One region of the Brevibacterium sp. K11IcPPYGO002 genome, then DNA from elsewhere that is predicted to be linked to it. Evidence: riboswitches for the same ligand, from Rfam matches in the RefSeq annotation. Region 1 holds a riboswitch; the other holds the start of a gene.
The links. Region 1 has a riboswitch for thiamine pyrophosphate ahead of QYM46_RS05450 (ECF transporter S component). Riboswitches for the same ligand answer to the same signal wherever they lie in the genome.
Positions count from the first base shown of each region.

Region 1 (4,359 bases):
GCTCGCAGCGCTTCGTCGCTGACTCGAACCCGGGTGAAAGCGGGCACGTCGTTGTGGACGCTCTTGCCTTCCCAGTCGAGGCCGGGAACGTAGTCATAGAACTTCGACCCTGACGAGGAGGTCAGCGTGAGGTAGAGCGTCTGCCCGTCTTCCTTCTCTTCCTCGGCTCCCGCTTCCGACCCTTCCACTCGCTTGCCTTCGCCGTCCATGAGGAAGGTGCGGTTGAAGATGTGGTCATGGCCGGAGACGACGAGGTCGATGTCATTGCGGGCCGCGACCGGAGGGATCGCCTTCCGCAGCCGTTTGACGTCGATGTCGTCCCAATGGGTTGCCGTCGAATAGATCGAGTGGTGGAACCCGAGAACAGTCCAGCGTGCCTGGTCTCCGTGCTCGGCGACGACCTCGTCGATGAACTCGGCGTGGGCATCCACGTCCGGGCTGTTCGAGTTGATGTTGAGGAACAGGACTCCATCTTCGATGAACCAGTAGTCGCCGCCGGAGGTGATGACGCCGCCACCGCCGTGGTCCTGGCTCACATTGGGTCGGTTGAAGTGCTGCTCGTAGGCTTTCGAAGACACATCGTGGTTGCCGATCGTCGTCGCCTGCGGGATCGTGCGGGTCGCTTCCGGTGCCAGGTATTGAGCATACTGCTCCTGGTTGCCGGCGGAGTTGACCTGGTCTCCCAGCGAGTAGAAGAAGCTCGGGTCGTCGGCGGTGGCCACTGCCGAGGACAGGGTCCGGTCCCAACCGGCCGCGTCGTCGGGATCTCCGCCTCCGGCGCCGACCTGGGGGTCGCCGAAGACGAGGAATTCGTCATCTCCTCCGGACGATCCCGTGGTGAACCGCTGCACCTCGGTGAACCCGTCCTCGTCGCTGCCGACCTGGTAGGCGTAGTCGGTGTCGGGTTCCAGGTCGGTCATGCTCGCGTGGTTGTAGTGGCGTTTGAGGTCGGTGGCGAGACCGGAGTCCGTGGTCTCAGCCGCTGCCGCGTCGGCGGGAAGTTCACCCCCCTCGAGTTCACTCACCGGTGCCCACCGGACCTCTCCCCCGCCGGAGCTCTCACTCATCCACGAGAGGTTGCGCGTCGTCGAGTCGGCCCCGACCTGCAGCACCGCGTCGGTGATCGCCTCACTCCCCGCATCCGCCTCGGCGGGCGTGTCCGTCGGGTCCTGGCTCGCGGTCGCACTCGGTCCGCCCGAGCCGAGAGATGGTTCGGCGCGCACGGGCACCGGGGCCGCCACCAGAGCGGCGAGCAGGGTGGCGGCGGACAGGGCACTGAGTGGTCGCTTGAGTCGTTGAGTGTTCACCCGCCCATTCCTACCGATCAGTAGTGTCTGGTCGTTCGAGGCCCGTCGACGAGACAGGGAACGGGAGGTGAATCGTCGATGACGGATCCCGGCCTCCGCGTCGCTTCCGCTCCCGGTCGCTGCTTCGCTCACCTGTTGTACAGTGGTGGCTACGACAGGGGAGCGCCGTCAGGGGCGCTGAGAGTGCAGAAGAAGCTGCAGACCCTCGAACCTGATGCGGTCAGTACCGCCGAAGGAAGTCGAGACTCTTCACCCCTCCTTGATATGAGGAGGCACAATGCCGGAAACCACCGCGCCGACCACCACCCCCGCCCGCGCGCGGGCCTTCACCGCGGCGCCGAAATCCAAGCAGTGGCGGGTCGTCGACTATGTCACCACCGCCGTGCTCGGCATCGCGGTGGGACTCGTCTTCTGGGTTCTCGCGCTGAGCTGGAAGGTTCTCGAACTCGCCTTCCAGGCATTCCCGCCGTCGATCGGCCTCATCGCCGGTCTCTGGGTGCTGGCCGGTCCGCTGGCCGGTGCCATCATCCGCAAACCCGGTGCCGCGCTCCTGTGCGAACTCATCGCCGCCATCGTCGAAGCCGTGCTCGGCTCCCACTTCGGGGCGACCGTTCTGCTCTCGGGACTGCTGCAGGGCCTCGGTGCCGAACTCGTCTTCGCCGCTTTCGGCTACAAACGCTTCACCCTGTGGGTCACCGCCGCTTCGGGCGTGCTGGCCGCGGCGTTCATGGCCGTGAGCGAGAACATCATGTACAACGCCGAATGGCAGTTCGGCTTCCAGGCGATCTACGCGGTCTGTGCGATCATCTCCGGCCTCGTCATCTCCGGGATCGGCGCGTGGTACGCCTACCGGGCGATCGCGGCCACCGGGGCTCTGAGCTCCTTCGCCTCCGGCCGTCGCTGATGGCGCTGCCGATCACGGCCGCGGGCTTCTCATGGACGCACACCGACCGTGAGGCACCGGCGGTCGGTCCGCTCGACCTGGAGATCGCGGCCGGAGAGAAGGTGCTGCTGCTCGGCGCCTCCGGAGCCGGGAAATCGACGTTCCTCCACGCCGTCGCCGGTGTCCTGCCCGAGGAATCGGGTGAGGCCACCGGTGAACTCCTCGTCGGCGGTGAGAAACCGGATCCTCGCCGAGGATGCACCGGGCTGGTCCTCCAAGATCCCGATTCGCAGGTGATCTTCTCCCGCATCGGTGATGATGTGGCGTTCGGGATGGAGAACCTCGGACTCCCGGCCGCGGTCATCGAGGCTCAGGTTCCCAGATCTCTGCAGGCCTTGGGACTCGATCTGGCCCCGGAGCATCCGAGTGCCGCTCTGTCCGGCGGGCAGAAGCAGCGGCTGGCTCTGGCCGGGATCCATGCGATGGCCCCGGAGGTCATCGTCCTCGACGAACCGACCGCCAATATCGATCCCGCCTCGGCGACCGAGGTCCGCGATGCCGTGCTCACCGTGCAGGCCGAGACACAGGCGACCATGCTCGTCGTCGAACACCGGGTCGAGCTGTGGATCGAGCACGTCGACCGTGTCGTCGTACTCGGCCGTGACGGGATCGTCGCCCAAGGTCCGCCCGAGCGGATCTTCTCCGATCCGGACCTGACCGAAACGCTCATCGGCTGCGGCATCTGGATTCCGCAGGACTCCCCCACCCCGCGCCGAGGCGGGGCCGCAGGAAGCGGTGGGACGTCGGGCCGCCTCGGCGAGGTTCTGCTGCGCACAGATCGGCTCAGTGTTGCTCGACCGCGCATGGCCACCCCCGCCGCGACCGGCTTGGACCTGAGACTGAGCGCCGGTCAGGCGCTCGGAATCGTCGGCGCCAACGGGGCAGGCAAATCAACCACGGCCCTGACCTTGGCCGGCCTGCTGCCCGAATTCTCCGGGCAGGTCTTCGCCGAGGCGGCCCTGCGGGAAGGAGCCAAACGACCCCGACCGTTCGCGTGGCCGTCGAAGCAGTTGGCGGCGCGCATCGGCATGGTCTTCCAGGAACCAGCCCACCAGTTCCTCACTTCGAGCGTGGCGGCCGAACTCGAACTGGGTCCCCGGCTGGCAGGGTGGTCTGCCGCCGAGTCGCAGGCACGGGTGGATGAGCTTCTTGAGGGGCTCGGGCTCGTCGGGTTGGCGCAGGCTCATCCGCAGAGTCTCTCCGGTGGGGAGAAGCGACGCCTGTCGGTGGCGGCGATGCTGGCTCCCCGGCCCCGGGTGCTCATCGTCGATGAGCCGACCTTCGGTCAGGATGCGCTGACGTGGGCGGGGTTGGTGGAGATGTTCCTCGATGCTTTGGAACACGGCTCCGCGGTGGTCGCGGTCAGCCACGATCTGGCGCTCCTCGAGGCCATCGGCGCCGATCTCCTCGAGCTCGGCGACCGCAGCAGCGCTGCACGAGTCGGCGACAATGAGTCGGATTCGCATGTCAAGGCGGGTGATAGCGGTGAGTGACAGTCTCGATATGCATTCTCTCCCCGCACCCGAGGCCGCCGTAGAAGATCCGGGGCAGCTCATCCCCGTGGTGCGTTCCACCGCTTTGGCTCGGTGCAATCCGCTGACGAAGATCGCAGTCGCGCTCATTCTCATGGTCGGGGCGCTGCTGAGCATCGATCCGGTCTCTGCGGGGGTGGTGCTGCTGGCAGCAGTGCTGGCGCTGCCGGCGACGGGACTCGATCTGGTGGCGGCGGCCAAGCGGCTGTGGTTCCTGCCCGCCGGCGCTCTGCTCGCCGCTTGGGGCACGGCTCTGTTGGCGGAGAAGACCGGGGATGTGGTCGTCGACTTCGGCCCCGTCCTGTTCACCACAGGGTCCCTGGCCGCGGCTGCGGCGATCTTCGTCCGCGCCCTCGCCTTGGCGATCCCGCTCATCGTGCTCGCATCGACGATCGATCCGCGTGACCTCGCCGATGCGCTCATTCAGCACCTGCGGCTGCCAGAGGTCGTCGTGGTCTCGGTTCTCGCGGCCTCTCGTCTGCTCGGACTGTTGGTCAGTGAGTGGCAGGTGCTGGCGATGGCGAGGAGGGCCAGGGGTGTCGCGGGTGGTTCGCTTCTGCGGCGCACGGGCAGCCTC
Region 1 covers NZ_CP131929.1:1,217,000-1,221,358, reverse strand. The annotation lists gene QYM46_RS05455 (FN3 domain-containing metallophosphoesterase family protein) at 1-1,307, opposite strand, end outside; TPP riboswitch at 1,454-1,562, shown strand; gene QYM46_RS05450 (ECF transporter S component) at 1,585-2,211, shown strand; gene QYM46_RS05445 (ABC transporter ATP-binding protein) at 2,211-3,743, shown strand; gene QYM46_RS05440 (energy-coupling factor transporter transmembrane component T family protein) at 3,754-4,359, shown strand, end outside.

Region 2 (4,359 bases), 1.9 Mb from region 1:
TGCGCAGCAGATCATCACCGCGCTCGTCCTGCTGGCAGCCGTTGTCATCGATGCGCTGAGCCGCCGCGGCCAGAGGTACGTCGGGCGGGGGTAGCAGGGCGAGTCGGCGGCACAGGGGCGTTGGCTCAGCGCTGAGCGCTCAAGTTGTCGTCGACCGCTCGGTTCCGCAAGAGCTCCCTCTGCCGACCGCTCGCCTGAGCGTCGAGCGCGCAATGCACAGCTTGATACAGCGACGTTAAGTCGAGCGGTCGGTGCTGACGAGATACGAGGTTCTGAAAGTCACGGCTCGGAGATCAGTTCGGCCTCGATCGCCGGAGTGATCGGGTTGCCCACTCCCGTCGTGATGAGCTGGTGCAGGCTGTCGTGGGCGTGGCGTGTCCATCCTCGAGCGCATCCGTCATAGCAGGCCAGCGCCGGGGTCAAGCCCACATGGGTGAATGTCAGCCGAATGCCTGACACCGTGGGCTCGATGTCGAAGCGCACGGTCGTCCCGGCCCACTCATCGATCTCGTCGGGTGAGGTTCCGAACTGGTTGTCCAGGATTCTCCAGACGACCCGTTCCGAGGGAACCAGCTCGATGATCTCGGCGCGGGTGGTGTGGATCTGCGGCACCGTGTAGACGAATTCGCCGAGGCGGTCGGGCGCCCCGTCGATGCGCTGCGACCACCAGCCGCGCACATTCGTCACCGCATCGAAGACTGCGTGTGGTGATTGCGTGACCTCATAGCTGAAGGTGAAGTCCGATGATGATTCGGTGTCGGGAAGAGCAGTGGGATTGTGTGCAGACATTGTCAGGCTCCTTTGCCGTTGTATGTCATTCTCTCAACTTGCGTCATGCAAGTCGATGGATCGATCATCCCACTATGCTTTCGTCATGCAAGTGAATAGGTAGACTCTCTTCTATGTTGGGCAGAACGTATGACGATGAAGTGTGTTCGATCGCGCGGACCTTGGAGATCGTAGGCGAACGCTGGAGCCTGCTGATCATCAGAAACGCGCTCTTCGCCGGGGTCACTCGCTTCGGCGACTTCCAGAAGCGATTGGGAGTGGCGACCAACATCCTCACCAAGCGGCTCGACGGCTTCGTCGATGCCGGAGTCATGACTCGGCAGCCGAATCCATCCGGAGTCGAGTACGTGCTCACCGACAAGGGACATGATCTCAAAGGCGTGCTCATTGCGTTCACCGAATGGGGAGATCGCTGGGAAGCGCCGAACGGGAGGCCGATCATCTACCGACACGACGACTGTGAAGGCGAAGTGCACAACTCGATTCGCTGTGACTCCTGTGGTCAGCAGCCTGACATCGTCACCGTCTCCAAAGGGCCGGGAATGCCCGACGAGAAATGGGCGCACCGGCAGAAGTAGGGCATCACAGCGGAGTGCGGAGCTGAACTTGGACTATTTTCGTTTGACAGTAGCGTGCTTGACCTTTTGCAGTTTCGCGAGATCTTCTGGACTCATAGGCCCGGTGTGCAATCCATCCGGGTAAGGCCTCTCTGCTTTGAATACGTCGAAGTTGTTCAGATCGCCCAGCGAACTCTGCCAGAGGCGAAGCTTGGATTCGTATGTGATGCGATGGTGCATGTGGCTGCCGAGAGCCTGAGGTACCCAGTCGTACTTTGATTCGCGTTCGAGTTGGTAGTCGATGGCTCGGCTGACAGATGCTGATATCCAATTGGCAAGCTGAATATTGGAGCTGAGAGCACTGTCGATGTGCATGGGCGGCTCAATGGCAGCATTCATTTCCCTGAATTCTTGGGCACGCGAGAATATGTGTGCGTATATCGTCGCTACTCTTGCAGCCCGTTGCTTCTCATTGATCTGGTCCATCAGCATCAGTAGATTCTCGCCGCAATTGTCCGCGTGACGACAGAGACGATTGACCGACTCTCGCATAGCTGAAGCTTCGCGTTGCTCATCGGAGAGTCGCACCTGCTTCCTGGTGCCGACCTCCTTCTGTTCGGCATAGAAGAAGACGCGTCCGCTCAGTTCTGCGAGCCTGTTGATCAGTCCGCGAAAGACACGGATCTGCTCACCGTAACTTCGCCAAGCGTCTGGGGTGAAGATATCTGAGCCCTTTCGCTCCCAGCGGCCCGGGTTCTCCACGCCCCGAAGCTCGCTGGCAAAGACGCGTCGCTTCTCTGCTGTGAAGATCTGACCGAATCTCCGAGCCGAGCTTTCGGGAATGACGAAGCCTGCATAGCCGAAGACGGGATTAGTGTTGAATCTCGGGTGGTCTTTGGCGACGTAAGGGCCGGGTTCACCGATCTCATCGATATAGGCGAGCAGCATGGGCAAACTTTACCTAGCGGCTCTGACACGAGGCCCAACGCAAAAACCCACGTCTGAGACGTGGGCTTGCGACTTGGCGCTCTAGGAGGTGAACTCCTTGCTACCACTTCAATAATCTCACAGCACCGAGGTCCGCGCAATCAGTCTTGCACGGAGACTCAACGGCCAGCATGGCGCACAACGTGGATCGGCGCTCATTCCCCGGCTTGACCTTGTGACTGTGGAAGTCGCCCGTGTCCGGACAGGCTGATACAGTCGAAGCCAATGACATGGGGTGCCTCATGAGGATCCGTTCGCACCGAGACGCTGCGCACGGAGGACACCGAGGCTGAGAGAACACCCATCGAACCTGATCTGGGCCATACTAGCGAAGGGATCGTCATGGTTGACTTCGACCTGCGTTCTGCGAATGCGCGACTGCGCGCAAGCAATCCACTCATCCAGTGCATCACGAACACCGTCGTGCAGCAGTTCAGCGCGAACGTGCTCCTGGCCGTCGGCGCCTCCCCGGCGATGCTCGACCATGAGGCCGATGCCGGACAGTTCGCCGGAATCGCCAGCGGAGTTCTCGTCAACTTCGGAACCGCCTCGAACCACCAGCTGCTCGCAGCCGATGCCGCCATCGACGTCGCCAACGCCGCCGGCAAGCCCTGGGTCCTCGACCCCGTGAGCGTCGGCGCCGTTGACTTCCGCACCTCCCGCATCCGCCGCGCCGCTGCCGATCACCCCACCGCCATCCGCGGCAATGCCTCCGAGATCGCCGCACTCGCCGGTGTGGGACTCGGCGGTCGTGGAGTGGACTCCACCGATGAAGTCGACGCCGTCCTTCCCGCCGCCGCAAAGCTGTCCCGAGAAACCGGTGCCATCGTCGCCGTCTCCGGACCCACCGATGCCGTCGTCGCCCATATCGACGGCGCCGACCACGTCGCCCGCGTCTCCGGCGGACATGAGTTCATGCCGCTCGTCATCGGCACCGGGTGCTCACTCGGCGCCGTCACCGTCGCTTACCTGGCTTCCGCCCGGGCGGGACTGGCGGACCCCGACGCCGACGTCTCAGCAATCAACGCCGCGGACGGTAACGCGAACGGTGGGGCCGCCTCGGCGAGATTCGAAGCCGTCGTCGCCGCCCACTCCCACTTCGCGGTCGCAGGAGAACTCGCCGCCGATGGCGCGAAGGGACCCGGCAGCTACTCGGTGAACTTCCTCGATGCGCTCCATGCCGTCGACGGCGACCGACTCGCACAGGCGAGAATCAGCCTCGACACGCTCACTTCTGCGAATGAAACCGCCGGCAAAGGCGTCCAGGCATGACCGCCGGATCCGCCCACATCGCTGACAACTCGGCCGACGACAGCGCGACCGTGAACGACCGAGTAGACGCAACCGACCGCTTCGCCGGAATCGACACGCGCCTCTGCCTCGTCACCGACTCCGCGCAATGCGAAGCCGCCGGCCGCACCGTCGCCGAGACCGTGCAGGCCGCCGTCGACGGGGGAGTGGGCATCGTCCAGGTCCGCGACAAAGACATCGACGATGCAGCCTTCTACTCGCTCACCCGCCAGGTCATCGCCGCAGTCGACGCCGCCACCCGCGACACCGACCGCACGGTCCCCGTCGTCCTCAACGACCGCGTCGAGGTGGCCCGCCGCCTCATCGACGAAGGCGAGAACGTGCACATCCACGTCGGCCAAACTGACACCACCGTCGCCGAGGTGCGCGCCGCCCTGGGTGCGGCACCGCTCATCGGTCTCTCGGCCGCGAACAGCGACGAATTCGCCGCCGGCCGCAACTCCGGAGTCGTCGATCTCGTCGGCATCGGACCGGTCTATGACACCTCCACGAAAGCCGACGCCCCCGTCGGCATCGGACCGGACCGCCTCGGCGAATTGGCGGCAGAAGCCGGCCTCCCCGCCGTCGCCATCGGCGGCATCACCGCCGACCGCGCCCCCGACCTGCACGGACGTGGACTGATCGGAATCTGTGTGGTCTCGGCGATCTGCCTGGCCGACGATCCGAAGTCGGCGGCCGAAGAGCTGCTGGCCGCTTTCACCGGGAGCGACCAGTG
Region 2 covers NZ_CP131929.1:3,118,001-3,122,359, reverse strand. The annotation lists gene QYM46_RS14365 (sugar ABC transporter permease) at 1-94, shown strand, start outside; gene QYM46_RS14360 (SRPBCC family protein) at 280-789, opposite strand; gene QYM46_RS14355 (winged helix-turn-helix transcriptional regulator) at 903-1,367, shown strand; gene QYM46_RS14350 (DUF3800 domain-containing protein) at 1,401-2,294, opposite strand; TPP riboswitch at 2,555-2,688, shown strand; gene QYM46_RS14345 (hydroxyethylthiazole kinase) at 2,676-3,605, shown strand; gene thiE (thiamine phosphate synthase) at 3,602-4,359, shown strand, end outside; gene thiD (bifunctional hydroxymethylpyrimidine kinase/phosphomethylpyrimidine kinase) at 4,357-4,359, shown strand, end outside.
Region 2: linked by a shared signal. The riboswitch ahead of QYM46_RS14345 (hydroxyethylthiazole kinase) and the one ahead of QYM46_RS05450 (ECF transporter S component) in region 1 are both predicted to bind thiamine pyrophosphate.